Regions from separate parts of the Kinneretia aquatilis genome, predicted to be linked through region 2. Evidence: predicted binding sites of a transcription regulator. Region 2 holds the regulator's gene; each other region holds the start of a gene.

Region 1 (5,708 bases), on a different contig from region 2:
TCGGCGTGGGCTTCTACTCGGGCTTCATCGTCGCCGACCGCATCACCGTCGAAACCCGTCGCGCCGGCCTGAAGGCCGAAGAGGGCGTGCGCTGGACGTCGGAAGGCACGGGCGACTACGAGGTGGAGACCGTCACCAAGGCCGGCCGCGGCACCGATGTGATCCTGCATCTGCGCGAGGGCGAGGATGAGTTCCTCAAGACCTGGCGCCTGAAGTCGGTCATCAGCAAGTACTCCGACCACATCTCCCTGCCCATCCTGATGAGGAAGGAAGAGTGGGACGCCGAGGCCGCCAAACAGGTGCTCAAGGACGAGTGGGAGTCGGTCAACAAGGCCTCGGCCCTGTGGTCGCGCTCCAAGAGCGAGATCACGCAAGAGCAGTACGACGAGTTCTACAAGCAGATCAGCTACGACACCGAGGCGCCGCTGGCCCACACCCACAACCGCGTGGAAGGCCGCAGCGAGTACACCCAGCTGCTCTACATCCCCAAGAAGGCGCCGTTTGACCTGTGGAACCGCGACAAGCGCGGTGGCGTCAAGCTCTACGTCAAGCGCGTCTTCATCATGGATGACGCCGAGGCGTTGATGCCGGTCTATCTGCGCTTCGTCAAGGGCGTGATCGACTCGGCCGACCTGCCGCTCAACGTCAGCCGTGAGCTGCTGCAGGAAAGCCGCGATGTGAAGGCCATCCGCGAGGGTTCGACCAAGCGTGTGCTGGGCATGCTGGAATCGCTGGCCGACAGCGAGGATGCAGCCGATCGCGCCAAGTACGCCGATTTCTGGAAGGACTTCGGCCAGGTGCTCAAGGAAGGCATCGGCGAAGACCACCAGAACCAGGAGCGCCTGGCCAAGCTGCTGCGCTTCGCCTCCACCCAGGCCGACGAAGGCGTGTCCCTGGCCGACTACCTGAAGCGCGCCAAGGAAGACCAGGAGGCGATTTACTACATCACCGCCGACAGCTTGAGCGCCGCCAAGAACAGCCCGCAGCTGGAGATCTTCCGCAAGAAGGGCATCGAGGTGCTGCTGCTGACCGATCGTGTGGACGAGTGGATGCTCTCCCACCTGTTCGAGTTCGAAGGCAAGCCGCTGCAATCGGTGGCCAAGGGCGCCATCGACCTGGGCAAGTTGCAGGACGAAGAGGAAAAGAAGAAGGCCGAGGAAGCCGCCGAAACCTTCAAGCCCCTGCTGGACCGCCTGAAGGAAGCGCTGAAGGCCCGTGCCAAGGATGTGCGCGTGTCCACCCGTCTGGTCGATTCGCCCGCCTGCATCGTGGTGGAAGAGGGCGATATGAGCGGCCATCTGGCCCGCCTGCTCAAGCAAGCCGGTCAAGCCGCGCCCACCTCGCTGCCGACCCTGGAGATCAACGCCGAGCACGTCCTGATCAAGAAGCTGGACGGCGCCGCCCAGTTCGACGATCTGGCCCAGGTGATCTTCGACCAGGCCGTGCTGGCCGAGGGCGGTCATCTGGAGGACCCGGCCGCTTACGTGCGTCGTGTCAACGCCATGCTCTTGGGCTGATGTTTCCTCAACGTCCTGCTCGATGAAAAAAGCCCGCCATCTGGCGGGCTTTTTCATGCGGAGCGCGCGCTCAGACTGAGCGGCGACGGCCGGCGCAAACGCCCAGCAAGGCCAGGGCCACCAGCGACAGCGTCGCGGGCTCTGGCACGTGGTTGGATGCGGGGGCAGCGCCAGTCAAGGAGATCGAATCGACTCCAAAGTCGTTGCCGTAGCCCCAGTCGAGCCAGCCGCCGCCTTGGTAGTAGCCCGACAGTTGGTATTCGTTCTTCAGTGTGATTTGAGCTGTTGTGGCAGCGCCAGAATTCCAGCTCAAGCTGATTAGGTTCCAGCCGCCTGTGGCAGCCTTGACGATGCCACCGACATTGCTGCCGTTGATCTGCGCTTGGATGGGCACGTTGTAGGGTGCATAGCCTGCGTAGTCGTCCTGCACGTAGAACTGGAGCGTGTAATCGCTGTTGGCGGCAATGTCGAAGACGGAGCTGATGAAGAAGCGATGGTCGGGTTCCGGGCCTGTGCGGGTGCCCAGGTTGAAGTAGGCGCCACTCTGCCCGCCGGAGCCGACAACGCAATTGCCTTGGCCTTGGCAGTCCGACCAGTAGGCATCACCGCGAGTCCAGCCGTTGAAACCGTTGTCAAAGCCTTCGCTATAGACAACGCCAGCTTGTGCGCCACCGGTGAAGAGGCCCCCAACGAAGGCCAGAGTCATGGCGCTGAAGAGTTTTTTGGATTGCATAAGTTGCTCATTCAAAGAGGTTTGAACCAGAACCCGACAGCTCAGCGCCACGTCCCGCGCAGCGCCTGAGCGCTGGCTTGACATGGCCTCCGTTCCATGGGGAGAAGGCAACATTCAGTTACAAGTTCCGTGCCAGCTTGATACAGCTCAATGAATCAAGGAGTTAGGGCCCGGAGCTTGTTGGGCTGCGGGATTCTGTAAAGCTGACCGACAGATCCTGGATGCCAGGGGGCTCGAAAGACGCGCACCTTCCTAGCGGAAACCCTCATCGAACTGAACCCCGCCTTCATCGAGGAAGTCATCCACGGGGCGTTCGTCCTTGGGCGTCATGGCCTCCAGTTGCTCGCCCAGTTTGGCGACCTGGTCATGCCAGTAGTTGGACGTACCGAACCAGGGGAAGGCGAGCGGAAAGGCCGGGTCGTTCCAGCGTTTGGCCAGCCAGGCGCTGTGGTGAATCATGCGCAGGGTGCGCAGCGGTTCGATCAGGCGCAGTTCGCGGCGGTCGAACTCGGCCACCGTCTCGTAACCGTCCAGCACCCAGGAAAGCTGCTGGCGCGCCGCCACTTCGTCGCCGGAGAGCAGCATCCACAAGTCCTGCACCGCCGGGCCGGTGACGGCGTCGTCCAGGTCCACAAAATGCGGCCCATGGTCGGGCGTCCAGAGGATGTTGCCGGGGTGGCAGTCGCCGTGCAGGCGCAGCACCTTCAGCTCCGGGATGCTGTCGAAGATGTGCTGGATGCGGCTCAGGCAGGCCTGCACCACCGCGTCCCAGGCGGGGAAGACTTCGATGGGCACGCAGTCCAGGGCGACCAGCAGATCGCGGGCCATGCGGCCGGGCTCGGCACCGGCCCAGCGCAGGCGGTGCTCGAAAGGGCGCTGCCGGCCGACCGTGTGCAACCGGGCCAGCAGGCGGCCGATCCAGCGCAGCACCTCAGGGTCTTCCAGCTCGGGCGCCCGCCCACCTTGGCGCGGGGTGACGGCAAAGCGCTGGTCGCCGAAATGCGCCAGCGTCGCCGGTGTGCCGGCCAGGTGCAGCTGGCCCTTGATGTCTTGCAGCGCCCAGGGCGCGGCCACGGGCACCTCGGCCTCGGCCAGCTCGCGCGCGAACTGGTGCTCTTCGAGGATCTGCGCGTCGCTCCAGCGCCCGGGCCGGTAGAACTTGGCCACCGCAATGCGCCCATCCTCCAGGTGCAGCTGCAGCACCCGGTTCTCGTAGGAGTTCAGCTGCAGCATGCGGCCGTCGCCGTAGAGGCCGGCGGCGTCCAGCGCATCCAGCATGAATTCGGGGGTCAGGGAGCCGAAGCTGCGGTCCAGGTCTGGGTTCATGGGTGGGGAAAAGAAAAAGCGGCGCCGGACCTCGTTCGGTCCGGCGCCGCAGTATCGCCTGGGCGCTGTTGGGGCTGTGGGGGCTGAGGCTTTGGCCGAAGGGCCTGCGCCTTCAGCGGGGCAGCCGGCCGCCGTAGCGCGGCGAGTCGACCACCAGGCCGACGATGTCGTTGGGCGCCTCGTCCGGGTATTGCGCGTCGGCGTTCAGCGGCTCACCGAAAGGCACCGAGTTCTGGAAGGCCGGGCCGCCACGGTGGCTGCTGTGTCCGCGGGGCGGGGCATCGACCATGCCGTTGTTGTCGAAGCGGCTGTCGGGCGCGAAGAAGGAGTCGTGGAACACGGCCGAGTCTTGCCACAAGCCTTTGCGGCTGGCGCGGCGCGGGGTGCTGCCGTTGAGGCTGGGGCGCGAGGGCGACACAGCGCCAGGCATTGGCGCGGCCTGCGGGCCACGCGAGTTGCTGTTGCTGAAGGGCACCAGGAGTTGCAGCTCGGCCGCGCTGGGCAGGTTGTCGATGGCGCAGCGCAGGTAGCGCACGCGGCAGGCGCCCAGCACCGACTGCTTGATCTGCAGGCCGCGGCCCGAAATGCCGCGTTCGCTGTCCAGGTCGACGGCCGCCAGCACGCGGCCGTTGGGGCTGCAGATGGCGAAGGTGACGTTGATGGCGCCCAGCAGGTCGAACCAGTAGCGCACTTCCTGCGCCTCGGTCGGCTGGCAAAAGCGCACCAGGGGCAGCTTGGACAGGATCACATGGTGGGGCAGGGCTTCCTTGAGCAGGCGGTAGACGCGCCGCTCATCGCTGCTGAACACCGGCCGGGCCGTCAGCGACCATTCGGTCGGCAATGGCTTGGTCGGCGGCGCCGAGCGCCGCAGCACCCACAGCAGGGCCAGCGCCAACAGGCCGAAGCCCGAGGCGAGCGCGATGATCCACGGAATGGTGCTTTGCATGCCCTCGACAGCCCCAATGGGTTTGAATTCTTTGCGCCTGTGATCAGGTGCTTATTCACCAAATGTAGCGCAGGAAGATGACATGTAACTGGGTGTATCCCCTGGTTCAGGGGCGCCAGTTCGCGGGGTCGGTGGGTGAAGCGAAAGGGTGTGCGAAACGCGACTTTCGCTGTTCCTCAGGCGGCGCCGTTCGGGCCGGTGAGCGGCCCTGGCCATGCTCAGAGCTTGGCGCCCTTGCCGGCGTCGCCGATCTTGGCCTTGACCTCGGCCACGCCATCGAGGATGTCGCCAATCACCCGCACATGGCGCTTGAACTGGAAGTCCAGCTCGGCCAGGTGGCGCTCGATCGCTTCGTCCACATGCGAGGACACGGTGTCGGGCGGCAGGCGCAGCCAGGCTTCCGATTCCGAGCCATCACGCTCCACGGTCGCGCCGGCATTGCGGGCGATCTTGAGCATGGCGGCGTTCTCGCTCAAGGCGTGGATGAACAAGGTGTCGATACCGCGGTTGCGGGCATGCAGGGCCGCGCATTCAAACAGTCGCGCGCCAAAACCCCGGCCGCGCACCTGGCTCAGCACCGAGACGCCGAATTCGGCCATGGCGGCCTTGCCCGGGCGCTGCGGTCGCGGCGCGTAGGCGAGGTGGGCCATGGCCACCAGCTCCAGTTTGCGGTTGAAGATGCCCAGCACCTCGTCGCGCTCGAAATCCAGCGACATGGCGTAGCGGCTGATCTGCTCGTCCGAAGCGGGGTAGCCGAAGCGCAGATAGCGGTCGCGCTCGCTCAAGGTCAGCAGATGCTGGGCGATGCGGTGGCGGTGGCGGCGGGCCAGCGAGCGGATGGGCACCCAGCTGGACATGCGGCGCAAGGCGGCGACCGGATTCCAGGCGGATGATTCCTCGGCGGCGGCGGGCGCGGTCTTCAGATCCTTGTCGGTGCTGTCAACGTCGGGTTTCATGGCTGGACCCTGGGGATCGTACGTAATAACCCGGATGGTAACCCGGGATCTGGCAGCCCGCCTCCCCTTGATCGGTGGATCAGCCTTTCCTTTTTGGGTCAGCTGCTGCTACAATCGTGGGCTTCCCCTGATTTGGCTGTGGGGAAGAAACCCATGCGCCTTGTGTGAGAGGTCGCGAGATGCGTTCAGGCTTGGAGGCAGCTTCAGGCCGGCAGCATCCCGATAAGCGG
Region 2 (5,708 bases):
CGCCGCGTGCATGTGGGCTTCAACGCCATGATCAAGCAGCACCAGAAGCTGTTCTACGCCCTGGAAGCCCTGGGCAAAGCGGCCGAGCTGCAGGACAAGATCTTCAACGCCTTCCATGAGCTGCGCCTCGATCTCAACGATGAGAAGAGCATCACCGATCTGGTGGTGAAGCTGGGTGTGGACGGCGCCAAGTTCAAGGACGCCTACAACGCCTTCGGCGTGGTCACCAAGGCCGGCCAGGGCACCAAGCTGTCCGAGGCCTACCGCATCGACGGCGTGCCCGCCCTGGGCATTGGCGGCCGCTACCTGACCTCGCCCTCGATCGCCGGCCTGCGTGGCGACAACGAACAGGCCAACGGCCGCCGCGCCCTGGCCGTGGCCGACCACCTGATCCAGCTGGCCCGCGCCAGCAAGGGCTGATCGTTCTTCCTGCTCTGCTGTCCTCAACTCATTGAACCCTGAACCGCGCCAGCGCCCGCCCCGATATGAAGACCTTGATCTCTCGCCGTGAGTTCTCTTCGACCCTCGGGCTGGCCATGGCCGCCCTGCCGACCCTGAGCCGGGCTCAGGGGGCGGCGCCGGTGGAAGGCAAACACTATCTGCGCCTGGCTCAGCCGCTGCCGAGCACACCGGGCAAGATTGAGGTGATCGAGTTCTTCCTCTACACCTGCCAGCACTGCTTCGCCTTCGACCCTCATGTCAGCGCCTGGGCCAAGCAGTTGCCGGCCGATGTGAGCTTCCGCCGGGTCCATGTGGGTGTGGGCGCCATGCACAAGCTGCACCAGCGCCTGATGTTCGCGCTGGAAAGTCTCGGCCGCCTGGGCGATTTCCACGAATCCGTGTTCAAGGCCATCCATGTCCAGCGTCTGGACCTCAGCGATGAGAAGGCCATCACCCAATTCGCCGTCAGCCTCGGCCTGGAAGAGGCCAAGTTCAAGGCGGCCTTCAACTCCTTCACCGCCAACAGCCGGATGGCGCAATCGGCCCAGCTGGCCGCTGCCTACCGTGCGGAGACGGTGCCAGCCCTGGGCATCGGCGGCCGTTTCCTGACCAGCCCCAGCCTGGCCGCTGGCCCGGGGCAGAGCGCCGCGGTGGGCCACCAGGCCGCCCTCGCCCTGAGCAACCATCTGATCCAACAGCTGCGCGGCGGCAAGGCCTGATGAATGGATGGCACCGGACGCACCGCGGCGTGATGCTCACGCTTCACGCACGGCGGGCGCTCCGGGCTGACCCAGGCCCGTACTAGAATGGCCTGCAAGTTTTGTGCCGCCTTCACGGGCGGCGAACGCGTGCTCGCTTGATTCGATTGCCCGGCCTGCCCCCTCCTCCATCCCTCCTGCTGCTGCCCATGAAGCTGTCACCGCGCTTTTCCGTCTTGCCCGGCTTGCTGGCAGCCTTGCTGCTGGGCGGGGCCTCGACTTCGGGCTGGGCGGAAAAAGGCGACCGCGCCAAGCCGCTGAACATCAGCTCCAAGAACGGCGGCAGCGTCGAGATCGCCAAGCAGCGCACCGAGTTCAACGGTGATGTGGTGCTGAGCAAGGGCAGCCTGGTGCTGCGCGCCGAGAAGCTCGATGTGCGCGAAACCGGCGACGGCTACTACCAGGTCTATGCCAATGGCCAGACCGGCAAGCAGGTCAGCTTCCGCCAGGCGCGCGATGTGCCGGGCGAGGCCATCGAAGGCCTGGCCGACCAGCTTGAATACGACACCCGCAGCGACACCGTGCGCTTCATCGGCAATGCCGTGGTGCGCCGCCTGCAGGGCACGACGGTGGCCGACGAGGTGACCGGCGCAGTCATCCTGTTCGACAACCGCAGCGAGGTCTTCACCCTCGAGGGCGGCCAGACCTCGCCCCACCCGAGCGGCCGGGTCCGTGTGGTGATGATGCCGCGCGGCGGCGCGCCCGAGGCCGCCTCGGCACCCGCGGCCGCGGCCTCCGGCGTGCAACTCAAGCCCAGCACCAGCCTGAGCCCCCGCAAAGCGCCATGAGCAGCAGCAACAGCAGCGTCGCCAGCCCCCATCACGCGCCCGTGGCCGCCCTCGAATCCGGCCCGCGCAGCCGCCTGGAAGCCGAGGGCCTGGCCAAGAGCTACGGCGTGCGCCGCGTGGTCAAGAACGTGCATCTGGGCGTCAACAGCGGCGAGGTGGTTGGCCTGCTGGGCCCCAACGGCGCCGGCAAGACCACCAGCTTCTACATGATCGTGGGCCTGGTGCGCGCCGACGCCGGCGAGATCCACATCGACGGCCAATCGGTCGAGCACCTGCCCATCCACCAGCGCGCCCGCCTGGGACTGAGCTATCTGCCGCAGGAGGCCTCGATCTTCCGCAAGCTCACGGTGGAACAGAACATCCGCGCCGTGCTGGAGCTGCAGCGCGACGAGCAGGGCCGCGCGCTGAAAGAGCCGCGCATCAAGGAGCTGCTGGAAGCGCTGCTGCACGACCTCAGCATCGAGAAGCTGCGCGACAGCCCGGCGCCGGCGCTCTCGGGCGGCGAACGCCGCCGCGTCGAGATCGCCCGCGCCCTGGCCACGCAACCGCGCTTCATCCTGCTGGACGAACCCTTCGCCGGCGTGGACCCGATCGCGGTGCTGGAGATCCAGCGCATCATCGGTTTCCTGAAAGCGCGCCAGATCGGCGTGCTGATCACCGACCACAATGTGCGCGAGACCCTGGGCATCTGCGACCGGGCCTACATCATCAGCGAGGGCTCGGTGCTGGCCGAGGGCACGCCGGACGAGATCGTGGCCAACGCCGATGTGCGCAAGGTCTATCTCGGCGAACATTTCCGCATGTAGAGCCGGCCATGGATGCCTACACGCCCGCTGCCACGGCAGCCCCGCGCGGGGCTGATGCAGGGATTCCTGCATCTCACGACTGCCCCTGAGCCCGCGCCATGAAGCAGTCACTCCAGGTTCGACTGAGCCAGCATCTGGCCTTGACGCCGCAGCTGCAGCAATCGATCCGCCTGCTGCAACTGTCCACGCTGGAGCTGAATCAGGAAGTCGAGCAGATGCTGGCGCAGAACCCGCTGCTCGAAACCGAAGAAGACTTCTCCGTCGCCACGCCCGAGCTGCCCGAGCTGCGCCCGGCCAGCGCCGCCGAGGACAGCGGCGCCGACCGTGAGCTGGGCGGCGGCGCCGAGGCCGAGGCCACACCCGAGCTGCAGGCCGAAGACTTCGGCAGCACCGAACGCGAGGACTGGGAGAACGGCACCGAGGGCGACGATTTCGACGGCATCCGCGAACTGCCCAGCAACAGCGGCAGCGGCTCGGGCAGCAACGATGAAGACGGCGAACGCAGCGACCAGGAATCGGCCGAGATCAGCCTGCAAGAGCATCTGGTCCAGCAGATGGCCGGCATGCACCTCAGCGATACCGACCAGCTTGCGCTACGCCTGCTGATCGACTCTCTCAACGAGGACGGCTATCTCGAGGACAGCCTGGAAGCCATCGCCGAGGCCCTGGTGCCGGACGGTGACGAGGACAGCGCCGCCGAGCGCGAGGAGCTGCTCGACCACCTGCGCATCGCCCTCAAATGGCTGCACCACATGGACCCGCCCGGCGTCGGTGCCCGCGAGCTGACGGAATGCCTGGAGCTGCAGCTGCGCCAGCTGCCGCGCAGCGCGCCGCAGGTGATCGCCATCATGATCTGCAAAAAGCACTTGGACCTGCTGGCCAAGCGCGACAGCCGCCGCCTGATGCTGCTGACCGGCGCCGACGATGCCTTGCTGCGTGAAGCGCAAGCCCTGATCGTGGCCCTGGAGCCCAAGCCCGGCCGGCGCTTTGCCCGCGGCCAGGCGCCGGCGGTGATCCCGGACGTGATCGTGCGCAAGGTCGGCCGCGAGCTGCGCGTCATCATCAACCCCGAGGTCGCGCCCAAGCTGCGCATCAACGAGCTCTACGCCAACGCCCTGCGCCAGACGCGCGGCGGCATCAGCAACAGCGCCCTGGGCGGCCAGCTGCAGGAGGCACGCTGGTTCATCAAGAACATCCAACAGCGCTTCGACACCATCCTGCGCGTCTCCACCGCCATCGTCGAGCGGCAAAAAGGTTTCTTCAGCCACGGCGCCGTGGCCATGAAGCCCCTGGTGCTGCGCGAGATCGCCGATGAGCTGGGCCTGCACGAATCGACCATCTCGCGCGTGACCACGGCCAAGTACATGGCCACGCCCTTCGGCACCTTCGAGCTCAAGTATTTCTTCGGCTCGGGCCTGTCCACCGAGGCCGGCGGCGAGGCCTCCAGCACCGCCGTACGCGAGCTGATCAAGCAGTTCATCGCCGCCGAGAACCCGGCCAAACCCCTTTCCGACAGCGCCCTGGCCAGCATGCTGGAAGAGCAAGGCATCCAGGTCGCGCGCCGCACCGTCGCCAAATACCGCGAAGGCATGCACATCGGGACGACGACGATGCGGCGGGTGGTTTGAAGGTTGAAGCTTGAGTGAACGGGTGAATCAGTAAACTGGTGAACCACACCCCACGATTCACCATTCACCTGTTCACCTGTTCACCTGTTCACCCGTTCACCCGTTCACCCCCAAACGTGAACACGCACACCGATTTCAGGTGAATCCCATTTCGAGACATGCCATCATGCCGCTGACTTGGATCGTTACTTGAAAGGTCTGCCGTGAACACCACCCTCCGCTCCCCGGCCGGCGCCCGCCTGCCCGCGCTGCTGATACTCGCCGCCAACCTGGCCTGGGCCGCCCCCTCCCAAGCTCAGGCTCAGGCCACAAGCAGCAGTGCCGCCACCAGCTACAGCCGCGTGATCGCCTTCGGCGACAGCCTCTCGGACAACGGCAATTTCTACCGCGCCACCAGCGGCGCCGTGCCCCAGCCGGGCAACTATTTCCAGGGTCGTTTTTCCAACGGCCAGGTGGCCGTCGAGCACCTCGCCCAAGGCCTGGGCGTGAGCCTGCAGGACTACGCCTGGGGCGGTGCCCAAACCGGCTGGCTCAACGGCGCGGCGGTGGCCGCAGGCGCCCCGGCCGCCTTGCAGAACACGGGCATGCTCTCGCAAGTGGGCGCCTTCCAGTCCGGCCTGGCTGGCTCGGCCGCCGACAGCCAGGCCCTTTACGTGCTCTGGGGCGGGGCCAATGATTTCCAGTACCTGGGTTTCTCGCAGGCCACGGCGCAAGCGGCCATCCAGAACCTCAGCAGCGCGGTGCAGACCCTCTACGGCCTGGGTGCGCGCAGCTTCCTGATGCCAGGCCTGCCCGACCTGGGCCAGACACCGGCCGGCCTGTCGTCCGGCCTGTCGGGCCAGCTCCACCAGCTCTCCCTGGGCTTCAACTTTGGCCTGAATCAGGCCATCGGCCAGCTGCGCACCTTGCCCGGCATTGACATCCGTTATTTCGACACCCTGGGCACGCAGCAAGCCCTGGTCGACAACGCGGCGCTCTACGGCTTCAGCAATGTCACCCAAGCCTGCTTCACCGGCTATGTCGGCCAGCCCGACGGCAGCATCTGCAGCAGCCCCGAGAGTTATATGTACTGGGACCGCATCCACCCGACCACGCTGACCCACAGCTACCTCGGCCAGGGCATGCTGGCTGCCGTGCCGGAACCGCAGACTTGGCTGCTGATGGGCCTGGGCCTGGCAGCCCTGGGCCTGCGCGCCGGTCGCCAGCGCCGCAGCTGAAAAGACAAGGGCCGGTCGCCTGGAGCACCGGCCCCGAAGCTGGCGGCCAGCGCCGCCTGGCTTCAGCTCA
Region 3 (5,708 bases), on a different contig from region 2:
CCAAGGCCTTGCAGACCGCCCAAGCCATCGTCAAGCGCGAGCCCGACAACCTGACCATGCTCAACTTCCTGGGCAATATCAAAGGCAGGGCCGGTGACAAAAAGGGCGCTCGCGACACCTTCCAGCAGTTGCTGCAGAAAGACCCGAACTTCCGCCCGGCGGCCGTCAATCTGTCCTGGCTGGACATGGAAGAAAGCAAGTTCGATCCGGCGCGCAAACGACTGGAGAAGCTGCTGGAAGGCGGCAACAAGGATGATGCCGAGTTGCTCCACCAGCTGGCGATCCTCGAGCTGCGCGCCAAGCGCCCCAATGAAGCGATCGCCCATCTGCGGCATGCCCACGAGGTGCAGCGCGTTGACGCGCGCCCGGGCTTGATGCTGGTGGAGCTTTACATGGAACAACGCCAGGCAGATCTTGCTCTGCCCCTGGCCAAGAGTCTGGCCGCCAACTATTCCGGCAAGCTTCCCGCCTTGCTGTCGCTGGCACGTGTCTACCTGGCCTTGAACGACGGCAGCAACGCACGCCAGGTGCTGCAAGAGGCCACCCGCGTGGCGGACTTTGATGCACAGGAGCAAGTCAAGATTGGACGCATGCAACTGGCTGCAGGCAATGTCGATGGGGCCACTTACAACGTGCAAAAGGCATTGCAGTCGCAGGCGGGCGACCTCGGCGCCCTGCTCTTGCAGGTCGAGGTGGAAGCTCGCCGCGGCGATCCCGCCAAGGTGGATGCCGCCTTGAAGACGTTGAACAACACCCACCCAGGCAAAGTGCAAACAACGCTGGTTGGCGCCCATGTGGCCATGTCGCGTGGTCAATTTCCTGCCGCTCAAGCTGGCTACCGCACCGTGTTCGAGAAAGAACCGAGTACGGCCAATGCGATTTTGCTGGCGCGCGCCATGGTGGCCGCAGGTGAGCTGGACAAGGCCCTGCTCATGCTGGAGGGCTGGGCCCGCAAAGCGCCCAATGACATCACCGCCCTGAAGGCCGTCGCGGGCGTGCAAATGCAAGCGGGCCGAAATGAAGCAGCGAAAAAGAACTACCAACAGATTCTGGCCTTGCAGCCAGGAGACATCGGCATTCAACTCAATTACGCCCAACTCCTGCACCGCATGGGCGACGCTGGAGCCGTCGCTGCAGCCGAGAAGGCCTTGAAGCAGGCGCCCGGCAACGCGGATGCAGCCGATACCTTGGGCTGGATCTTGGTGCAGCGCGGCAATATCGAGGGCGGCCTGCGTCATTTGCGTGAGGCTCGCCTGCGCAGCCCCGGCAATAGCGAAATCCGCTTTCACCTGGCCTTCGCCTTGGCCAAGCTGAACCGCAAAGCAGAAGCCAAGGAAGAACTGAGCGCTGCGCTCAACGCCCAACCCAAGCTGCCGATGACGCAGGAGGTCAGCCGTTTGAAACTGGAACTCGGTCTGTGATCACGGCTCCAGTCTTGCGCCCTGACGCCAATACGGCAAATCAAGCCCAGAATATGTAAGCCAAAAGGCCTATTCGAATATCCAAACCAAGGCCAATTGACCGAGACATTACTCACGCCCCTCGATATCGGGGGTTCTCTTGCTACGGATTGAGCAGGCAGAATCCAGGCATGAAATTGGTATTGAGTATTTGCTTGGGTAATTGGCTGCAACTGTGAATTTTTTACAGCCCCTCAACACCCCCCGGTTCGCGGGATTGTTGGAAGCCAAGGGCCGAGTAGGATGCAATCCAAGATTTCCGTAACACCATCTACGCCGACAGGGTCCACACCATGAACTACGCTGCCACAGCGACAACTACCACCGGTCGATTTGCGTCTTTTGCCGCAACGGCTCTGTTCGTGGTAGCCGCTGGCTCCGCTTACGCTCAAGGCGCGACGACCGTGACCAAGGCGACTGGCTCCGGCTCTTCGCTGATCGAAACCCACTCGCTGGTGTTCGGCAACACCAGTGCCCGCGACACCGGTCTGGGCGCTTGGAAGGTCAATGAAGGCACAAGCAATGCACTGGGCGCCAACAGCTTCTGGGTTTACTGCCTGGACCCGCTGAACAACTACCTCTCGCCGGACACTTATGACAAGGTGTCGCTGAACAACTTCGTCAATGGCTACCAGGCCACGCCCGGCGGCGCAACCATGGGCTACGCCTCGATCTTTGCGGGCGCCAACTACCAGGCGACAGGCATCAAGGGCATGTACGACGACTCGACCACGACGACCAGCCGCGTCCTGGCCGACTTGACCAACCTGTTCGAGCACGCCTACTCTGACAGCCTGACTTCATCAACCAAATCGGCCGCCTTCCAGTTCGCCATCTGGGAAATCCTGGGCGACGGCGCCGGCAAGAGCTCCGACAAGAAATACTACAGCGCCGCCTACACCAACAGCGGCCTGGACGTGAACGAGACCGGTACATCGTTCAAGAACCAAGTGGACGTTTACCTGGCAGGTCTGAATGGCACCTGGGCTGCCGGCCTGACTGGCACAACGAACTACACCTTCTCCGTCTACAACCCGAACCCGAGCGGCTCGGGCCAGGCCCTGATCCGCGCAACCGCACGTGCCGTGCCGGAGCCTGGTTCACTGGCACTGGTCAGCTTGGCTGTGTTCGGCGTGGTTTACACCCGCCGCCAAAGCAAGAAGCACTGATGCAAAGGGCTGGGCCATCCAGCCCGACCATCAACAATAAGAAGCGGCCACGGGCCGCTTTTTTCATGTCTTTGTCGAATCTCAGACAAGCAGTCATTAAGTGCGCAAAGGAGCAAATCAGCCTGCGTGCCGATGCCTCAGCACAACTACTCTGAGCGATAGACCGCCACCACGGGCTCGCCAGCAGCCACCCGCGCATAACCCCGATACATTCCCTCGGAGTTGAATGGCAGACATACCTCGCCTCGGGCAGAGACTGCAATCAATCCACCTGCATCCGGCGGAAGCTTTTGCATCACCACACGCTCACAAGCCTCGGCCAATGACAGACTGGCATATTCCATCAGTGCCGACACATCATGTGCGGCGCAAGCACGAATGAACAGCTCACCCGTGCCCGTACATGACACGGCCACAGTGGCGTCGTTGGCGTAGGTTCCGGCTCCCACGAGTGGCGTATCCCCGACTCGACCGACCTGCTTGTTGGTCATGCCACCCGTAGAAGTGGCGGCCGCCAGATGGTCGGCCGCATCCAGGGCGACAGCGCCGACCGTACCAAACTTGGTCAGCTCATCAATTGGGCCCGACACCCGAGCATCGCCCCGCAGCGATAACACATCCCGAGCCAGCAACTCTTGACCATCGTGATCGCGCAGCACGCCAGCCTGCAGTTGCCGCGCACGCCGAAGCTGCTCCAGGCGATGCGGCGTACCAAACCAACTGGGCTCCACCTGTTCCAAGCCATGGCGTGCGGCGAACTCATCGGCTGCCGCGCCGACAAACAGCAGATGAGCGCTGTGCTCCATCACCGCTCGAGCCGCAAGAATCGGGTTGCGCGTGCGGCTGACCCCAGCCACTGCGCCTGCACGACAGCCATGCCCATCCATCACGCAGGCGTCAAGCTCATGGGTGCCAGCCGCCGTGTAAACCGCGCCCTTGCCAGCATTGAACAGCTCACACTCTTCGAGCTGCCTAACCGCCTCCACCACCACATCAACTGAGCTTGCGCCTGCGGCGAGCTGCGCCTGACCGGCGCGCAGAATGCCTGCCAAGGCAGCGCGATACCGAGCCTCTTGCTCGGCACTCATGGCGCCCCTCGTCAAGGTACCAGCGCCACCATGGATGGCCAGGACAGGAGCAGGACGAGAAGTGGTTGTATCGGTCATTTTGAGGTCCATGGCGAGCGAAGTATTGCGGCAGCGAGGATCACCTCGGACTTGGCGCTTGTGGATCATAGGCAAGCATCAGCGCCCCTTCAGCGCCCGCGTGCGAACAGCGCAGCGGGCTCATGGACAATAGCGATATGAAAATGCGCCTCTCCAACATCCTGTTCTCGCAAGGCTTCGGCACCCGCCGCCTCTGCGCCGGTCTGATCTACAACGGCGAGGTTCGCATTGCCGGCGAAGAGGCAGACGATCCGGATGCCGAATACGAAACCGAGGGCTTCAGCTTTGAGGTCAGTGGCAAGACCTGGCCCTTTTACGAAAAGGCGCTGATCCTGCTGAACAAACCGGCAGGCTATGAATGCTCGCAAAAGCCCAAGCACCATCCGAGCGTCATGAGCTTGCTGCCGGCGCCGTTGCGCGAGCGCAATGTCCAGCCAGTGGGTCGACTAGACGAAGACACCACCGGTCTGCTGCTGCTCACCGACGACGGCAGCTTGATCCACAAGCTCACCAGCCCCAAGCACCATGTGCCCAAGGTCTACGAGGCGCAGTGCAAGCATCCAGTCACGCCGGAGATGGTGGCTCAGCTTTTGGCCGGCGTGGAGCTGCGCGAACCTGCAGAGTCCAAGCTGCCGGCCGAGCTGGCAGCCCGCCGCGCCAGCGAATCACGCAAGCCCCTAAAACCGAGCAAACCTGTCGCCAGCGAACGCCCGGGCTTCACGCCGGAGATGGTCAAGGCCGAAGGCGCCGAGGCCTTCGGCAGCCACGGCCTGCGCCTGACACTCACCGAAGGCAAGTACCACCAGGTCAAGCGCATGGTGGCAGCCGTCGGCAACCGGGTGGAGAGTCTGCATCGACCCCAGTTCGGCGCGTTGGCCTTGCCCGCCGACCTCAAGCCCGGCGAGTGGCAGTGGGTTCACAGTCCAGCTCTGATCAGCTCCTGATTGCGCTGAGACAAACACCCTAGTGGTTTGCCCTGGAAACTTCATATGACTGTGGTTTTCAAGGGTTGTTCCGGTTCAATTTGTCATCTTTGCCCTGTAGAAACACGCCCGAGAGTGGAGCGATCACAAGCGTGGGCAAGAACCCACGCTGTTGGAGCGGCCTCAGCAAGAGGCGGCCGGACGTCGAGGGGTGAAAGAGATGACAGCAGCGTCGGCCGCATGGGCCGCGAACGGGACGGATGCCGCACAGGCGTCCGAGTTCCCGGCAGACCTGGAAGGCGGCCGCGAAACGCGGCTGAGCCCCGATATTTCCGCCCAGGTTCTGGTCGAGCAAATCCTTGGCTTGTTCGAAGGCACACTGAAGCGCACGCTGCTGGGCCTGGCCTTTTGCCTGCTGCCCGTCTACCTGCTCTGGCCCCATCTGTCTCACGAGCTACTCTTGGGCTGGCTCGGCGCGCGCGCTCTGGTGACGCTCTGGCGCTGTGCGGAAGCCTTGCATTTCCAGCGACATGTGTTGGCGCCCCTTGGCGGTCAACGCCCCCCGCTCCAAACCTTGCTCCCCTGGCGCCGGCGTGCGCTGCAATTGCTGGCCCTTGATGCGCTGAGTTGGGGCGCCATGGGCTGGTTCTTTCACACCCCGCAGGCACCCGAGCTGGAAGGCGTGATGCTGGCCTCCATGGTCGGCCTGAGTGCCATGGGTCTGTTCGTGTTGGGCGGTCGCTTCCAAGCCAATCTGGTGTTCTCTACGCTGGCCCTGGCGCCGTTGATGGCCTACAACCTGAGCCTGGGCACGCAAACAGGCGCCCTGATCGCCTTGGGCCTGGGCTTCTTCCTTTGCATCGCCTTGAGCGAGTCACGCCGCATCGAGCAACGCCACACCGAGCTGCTGCGCCTGCGCTTTGCCAATGCATGGGTGGCCGAACAGCGCCAACAGGCCCTGCAGTCGGCCGAGCACCAAAGCACCAGCAA
Region 4 (5,708 bases), on a different contig from region 2:
AAACCGAGGTCCAGGATCTTGGGGGTCAGGGCGAACAGGCGGCCATCGCTCTTCACATAACCCAGGGTTTCCAGGGTCAGCAGGATGCGGCGGGCGCCGGCCCGCGTCATGCCGCAGCGGCGCGCCACCTCGGTCAGGGTCTGGCGCGGTGCGCTGGCGTCGAAGGCGCGGATCACCGACAGACCGCGGGCAAAGGACTGCACATAGCTGTCCCCGGGCTTGGGTGCGGTGGCGTCGGGCGCGCTGGCGTCATCGTTCATGGGCGGCAGTATAGGGATGGGCCTGGGCTTCACCGCCCTGCCGCTGTGACCGACGGCAGCGGCCCGAAAAACTGGCTAACATCGCGCCCGCAGTCTTTCCCCCAGTGAGTGAGGAGTTTTTTGTCATGGCCATGGATGTTGTCGATTTTGAGATCAAGGGCGCCGAGATGCAGTTCGTCGAGGTCGAGCTCGACCCGGGCGAAGCCGCCATCGGCGAGGCTGGCAGCATGATGTTCATGGATGCCGGCATTTCCATGGACACCGTCTTCGGCGATGGCGCAGCCAGCCAGGGCGGCTTCTTCGGCAAGCTGCTGGGCGCGGGCAAGCGCCTGATCACCGGCGAATCGCTGTTCACCACCATCTACACCAACCAAGGCTCGGGCAAGCAGCGCGTGGCCTTTGCCGCCCCCTACCCGGGCAAGATCCTGCCCATGGATCTGCGCCAGCTCGGCGGCACCCTGATCTGCCAGAAGGATGCCTTCTTGTGCGCGGCCCGCGGCGTGTCCCTGGGCATCGCCATCCAGCAAAAGCTGGGCACCGGCTTCTTCGGCGGTGAAGGCTTCATCATGCAAAAGCTCGAAGGCGATGGCCTGGCTTTTGTCCACGCCGGCGGCACCGTGGTGCGCCGCACCCTGGCGCCCGGCCAGACCTTGCTGGTGGACACCGGCTGCGTGGTGGCCTACACCCCGAGCGTGGATTTCGAGATCCAGTACGTTGGCAAGATCAAGACCGCGCTGTTCGGCGGCGAGGGCCTGTTCCTGGCCAAACTGACCGGCCCTGGCGAGGTCTGGCTGCAGAGCCTGCCCTTCTCGCGCCTGGCTTCGCGCATCTTTGCTGCTGCTCCGCAAAACGGCGGACGCCGGGAAGAAGGCTCGGTGCTCGGCGGCTTCGCGGCCGGCGCGGCAGGCGCGGGCATCCTGGGTGGCCTGCTCGGCGGCGACGACGAGTGAGCGAGGGCCGCGCGCCGATCCCCTGCACTGCGAGCGGCCCCGGGCCGCTCTTTTTTTGTTCGGTTTTTTGAGCCGCTTCGCGGTTTCGCCTTCACCATCCCGACATGCCTGTTCAATCCATGAGCCGTGTGGCCGACGCCTTCTGGCGCGCGGCCGCCTACTGCCTGCATCCGCGGGTGATCGCCCTGTCCCTGCTGCCCCTGCTGATCGCGGCCGGCCTGGCCTTCGGCCTGGGCTACTTTTTCTGGGAGCAGGCCGTGGACGGCATGCGCGCGCAGCTGGAGTCCTGGCGCCTGATCGAGTCCTTGCTGGGCTGGCTGGACCATGTCGGTCTGGGCGGTTTCCGCTCGGCCCTGGCGCCCTTGCTGGTGCTGGCCCTGGCCCTGCCGGTGCTGGTGGTGCTGAGCCTCTTGCTGGTGGCCTTGCTGCTGACGCCCACCGCCGTCAATCTGGTGGCGCAGCGGCGCTTTCCGCTGCTGGAGCGCAAACGGGGTGCGTCCTTTGTGCATTCGCTGCTGTGGTCGCTCGCTCATGGAGTGGCGGCGCTGCTGGCCTTTGTGATCAGCCTGCCTTTCCTGCTGATTCCACCCCTGGTGCTGATCGTGCCGCCGTTGATCTGGGGCTGGCTGGGTTACCGGGTGTTTGCCTACGACGCCTTGTCCGAGCACGCCTCGGTGGCCGAGCGGCGTCAGCTGCTGCGCCTGCACCGCCTGCCCCTGCTGGGCCTGGGCCTGCTGACGGGCTACCTCGGTGCCGCGCCGGCAGCGATTTGGGCGTTTGGCGTGATGGCCGTCGCCTTGGCGCCGTTTTTGATCCTGGCCTCGATCTGGCTCTACACCCTGGTCTTTGCCTTTTCTTCCCTGTGGTTCACGCACTACTGCCTGGCCGCGCTGCAGGAGCTGCGCCTGAGCCGCTCGGCCGCGGCGCCCGGACCCTCGGGCCTGGTTCTCGATGCTGAAGCTCCCACCCCTACACCCCCATTGCTGCCCAAGGCTGACGCATGAACACCCCCTCGGTTTTGACCCCTCGGCCCAAGATCGGCCTGATCATCATTGGCGACGAGATTTTGTCCGGCAAGCGCCAGGACAAGCACCTCAGCAAGTTCATCGAGATCCTGGCCGCGCGCGGCATGAGCCTGGACTGGGCCCAGTACCTGGGCGATGACCGTGCTCACATCAGCGCCCGGCTGCGCGAGGCCTTCGCCAGCGGTGACCTGGTGATCAGCTGTGGCGGCATCGGCGCCACGCCGGACGACCACACCCGCCAGGCCGCGGCTGCCGCGCTCGACCGCGAGCTGGCCCTGCATCCCGAGGCGCGCGCCCTGATCTGGCAGCGCATCCAGGACATGGCGGCAGAGAAGGGCGAGTCGGTCGACCCCGAACACCCCGACACCTTGCGCCGCCTGGAGATGGGCGTGTTCCCGGTCGGCGCCGAGATCATCCCCAACCCCTTCAATAAGATCCCGGGCTTTTCGGTCGGCACGGTCTACTTCGTGCCCGGCTTCCCGGTGATGGCGCACCCGATGATGGAGTGGGTGCTGGACCAGCGCCACGCCGATCTGCAGCGCCCGGTGCAGCGCCAGGAGCTCTCGCTGATCGTGCAGGGCGCCATGGAGGCCAGCCTGACCCCGCTGATGGAGCGCGTGGAGGCGGAATTCCCGGGCATCAAGGTCTTCAGCCTGCCCAGCGTGGACCACCCGCAGTGGGGCCGCCATATCGAGCTGGGCGTCAAGGGCCCGGCGGAGCAGATGGACGCGGCCTACCAGGCACTGAAAAGCGGCGTGATCCAGTTTGGTGCCACGGTGAGCACTGAATTGGTGCGCTGAGTCGCCTGGTCTTGCACTGTTTTGGTGATTGCCTCGTGATTTCTTGACTGGCCGCCCTGTTCCGGGGCCGGGCCTCGGCCCATAATCCCGGGGCTTTGGGGCCGGATGCACCGGTGCAGCGCAGGGCTGGCGGGGCTGGGCCCCGAGGGCTGACGCAAAGCGCACGAGCAGCCCAAAGTTGGCACACAAACTGCTTATTCAAAGGCTGCGCGGCCTGAGTCTGTTCGAGCAGTGCAAGCCAAACAAATACCTACGCATCCGCAAGCTTTCTCCCGCTACTTACCCGTTTAGGAGTTTCTGATGGCCAAGACCGTCGCCGACGTGATGAAGATCGTCAAGGAAAACGAAGTCAAGTTTGTTGACTTCCGTTTCACCGACACCCGTGGCAAGGAACAGCACGTGACCGTGCCGGTTTCGCACTTCGACGAAGACAAGTTCGTCTCCGGCCATGCTTTCGACGGCTCGTCCATCGCAGGCTGGAAGGGCATCGAAGCCTCGGACATGCTGCTCATGCCCGATCCGAACACGGCCAATATCGACCCCTTCTTCGAAGAGCCGACCCTGATCCTGTCCTGCGACGTGGTCGACCCGGCCGACGGCAAGGCCTACGAGCGCGATCCCCGCTCCCTGGCCAAGCGCGCGGAAGCGTACCTGAAGGCCTCCGGCCTGGGCGACACCGCCTACTTCGGTCCTGAGCCCGAATTCTTCATCTTCGACTCGGTGCGTTGGGCCAACGACATGTCGGGTTCCTTCTTCAAGATCGAATCTGAGGAAGGCGCCTGGAACACCGGCAAGGAATACGAGCACGGCAACACCGGCTATCGTCCGACCGTCAAGGGTGGCTACTTCCCCGTGCCCCCGGTCGACAGCGGCCAGGACATGCGCTCGGAAATGTGCTTGATCCTGGAACAACTGGGCATCCCGGTTGAAGTCCACCACCACGAAGTGGCGAACGCGGGCCAGATGGAAATCGGCACCAAGTTCAGCTCCCTGGTCGAGCGCGCCGACTGGACCCAGCTGCAGAAGTACGTGATCCAGAACGTGGCCCATGCCTACGGCAAGACCGCCACCTTCATGCCCAAGCCCCTGGTCGGCGACAACGGCAGCGGCATGCACGTGCACCAGTCCGTGTGGAAGGACGGCAAGAACCTGTTCGCCGGTGACGGCTACGCTGGTCTGAGCGACTTCGCCCTGTACTACATCGGCGGCATCATCAAGCACGCCCGTGCCCTGAACGCCATCACCAACCCCGGCACGAACTCGTACAAGCGCCTGGTGCCTGGCTTCGAAGCCCCGGTGAAGCTGGCCTACTCGGCCAAGAACCGCTCGGCCTCGATCCGCATCCCCTACGTGGCCAACCCCAAGGGCCGCCGCGTCGAGGCTCGCTTCCCCGATCCTTCGGCCAACCCCTATCTGTGCTTCGCAGCGCTGCTGATGGCGGGTCTGGACGGCGTGGAAAACAAGATCCACCCGGGCGAAGCCGCCACCAAGGACCTGTACCACCTGCCGCCGGAAGAAGACGCACTGGTGCCCACCGTCTGCCACAGCCTGGACCAGGCCCTGGAAGCGCTGGACAAGGACCGTGCCTTCCTGACCAAGGGTGGCGTGTTCACCGATGCTTACATTGACGCCTACATCGACCTGAAGATGCAGGAAGTGACCCGCCTGCGCATGGCGACCCACCCGGTCGAGTTCGATATGTACTACGCACTGTGATGGCCGCCGGCCCTCAGCGTGCCGTGATGTGCGCTGCAGGCCGGGCTTTCACGAGCCGCAAGGCTCAACGCAAAGGACGGCCTCGGCCGTCCTTTTTCATGCCCGGCCCGGGTTCATTGGCTGTGGGTTGCGCAGGACAAGGCGGGATTCAGCGGGTTTGTGCGTTGACTGCGGACACAGCACATGGGCCACAATCGCGCCATGTTGATCCGATCCGCTTCGCCGATGACTTCGATCCGCAAGAGTGCCCGAGCCGGTCTGCCGAAATGGGCCGTTTGGAGTGCGGGCGCGCTCATCTCGGCCCTGGCCTCGGGTGCTCAGGCCCAGGGCACGGTCTACCGTTGCCCCGGCCCGCCGGTGCTCTACACCGATGCCTTGTCGGCCAAGGAAGCGTTGGAGAAGGGTTGCCGCACCATCGAGGGCTCGCCCATCACCGTGGTGCAGTCGCCCAAGCCCAAGGCGGGCACGGCAGGCACGGCCGGGGGCTCGCATGGTGAAGCCAGCGGCACGCCGGCGGCGCGCAGCAGCAGCGATGGCGGCAGGGTCGACCCGAGCCAGCAGCGCAGCCGTGACAACGAACGCCGCCGCGTGCTGGAAACCGAGCTGCGCGAGGCCGAGGAACGCCTGGCCACCACGCAGCGTGAATACGCCGGCGGCAACGCCGAGCGACGCGCCGACGAGCGCAACTACCAGCGCTACCTGGACCGCATGGCCGAGCTCAAGGCCAGCATCGCGCGCCAGGAGAGCGATGTCGCGGCGCTCAAACGCGAAATCAGCAAGCTGCCGTCCTGAGGCCCGGCGATCGTCGCCGGTCTGGGGCGCGCGCAGCGGCACCCAGGAGTTGTTCTCATGAGCCCCAGTGCTCCCACCCATTCCGTGCCTCTGACCGAGGCCGAGCGGACACCGCCGGTGTTCGATGCCCTGGACATGCTGGCCACCATGGTGGCCGTGGTCCGC

Evidence for each region. The regulator sigma-54, encoded in region 2, starts transcription at its own class of promoters, with help from an activator protein. The targets are predictions, from matches to a motif close to TGGCANGNAANCTGCTTT.
Region 1: C1O66_RS00910 (PEP-CTERM sorting domain-containing protein) is a predicted target of sigma-54. The motif match lies at 2,368-2,385, and genes of this name have one in related genera.
Region 3: C1O66_RS22155 (PEP-CTERM sorting domain-containing protein) is a predicted target of sigma-54. The motif match lies at 1,588-1,605, and genes of this name have one in related genera.
Region 4: glnA (type I glutamate--ammonia ligase) is a predicted target of sigma-54. The motif match lies at 3,215-3,232, and genes of this name have one in related genera.

Annotation. Positions count from the first base shown of each region.
Region 1 covers NZ_POSP01000001.1:186,516-192,223, forward strand. The annotation lists gene htpG (molecular chaperone HtpG) at 1-1,517, shown strand, start outside; gene C1O66_RS00910 (PEP-CTERM sorting domain-containing protein) at 1,588-2,334, opposite strand; gene C1O66_RS00915 (serine/threonine protein kinase) at 2,503-3,576, opposite strand; gene C1O66_RS00920 (DUF2726 domain-containing protein) at 3,689-4,522, opposite strand; gene C1O66_RS00925 (GNAT family N-acetyltransferase) at 4,741-5,478, opposite strand.
Region 2 covers NZ_POSP01000003.1:2,625,356-2,631,063, forward strand. The annotation lists gene C1O66_RS14435 (thiol:disulfide interchange protein DsbA/DsbL) at 1-420, shown strand, start outside; gene C1O66_RS14440 (thiol:disulfide interchange protein DsbA/DsbL) at 486-1,160, shown strand; gene lptA (lipopolysaccharide transport periplasmic protein LptA) at 1,349-1,987, shown strand; gene lptB (LPS export ABC transporter ATP-binding protein) at 1,984-2,793, shown strand; gene C1O66_RS14455 (RNA polymerase factor sigma-54) at 2,892-4,421, shown strand; gene C1O66_RS14460 (SGNH/GDSL hydrolase family protein) at 4,625-5,638, shown strand; gene C1O66_RS14465 (pre-peptidase C-terminal domain-containing protein) at 5,701-5,708, opposite strand, start outside.
Region 3 covers NZ_POSP01000004.1:566,159-571,866, reverse strand. The annotation lists gene prsT (XrtA/PEP-CTERM system TPR-repeat protein PrsT) at 1-1,421, shown strand, start outside; gene C1O66_RS22155 (PEP-CTERM sorting domain-containing protein) at 1,865-2,629, shown strand; gene C1O66_RS22150 (isoaspartyl peptidase/L-asparaginase family protein) at 2,776-3,795, opposite strand; gene C1O66_RS22145 (pseudouridine synthase) at 3,939-4,739, shown strand; gene C1O66_RS22140 (ATP-binding protein) at 4,939-5,708, shown strand, end outside.
Region 4 covers NZ_POSP01000001.1:610,068-615,775, forward strand. The annotation lists gene C1O66_RS02655 (IclR family transcriptional regulator domain-containing protein) at 1-260, opposite strand, end outside; gene C1O66_RS02660 (TIGR00266 family protein) at 386-1,210, shown strand; gene C1O66_RS02665 (EI24 domain-containing protein) at 1,315-2,214, shown strand; gene C1O66_RS02670 (competence/damage-inducible protein A) at 2,211-3,035, shown strand; gene glnA (type I glutamate--ammonia ligase) at 3,336-4,751, shown strand; gene C1O66_RS02680 (hypothetical protein) at 4,953-5,543, shown strand; gene glnL (nitrogen regulation protein NR(II)) at 5,601-5,708, shown strand, end outside.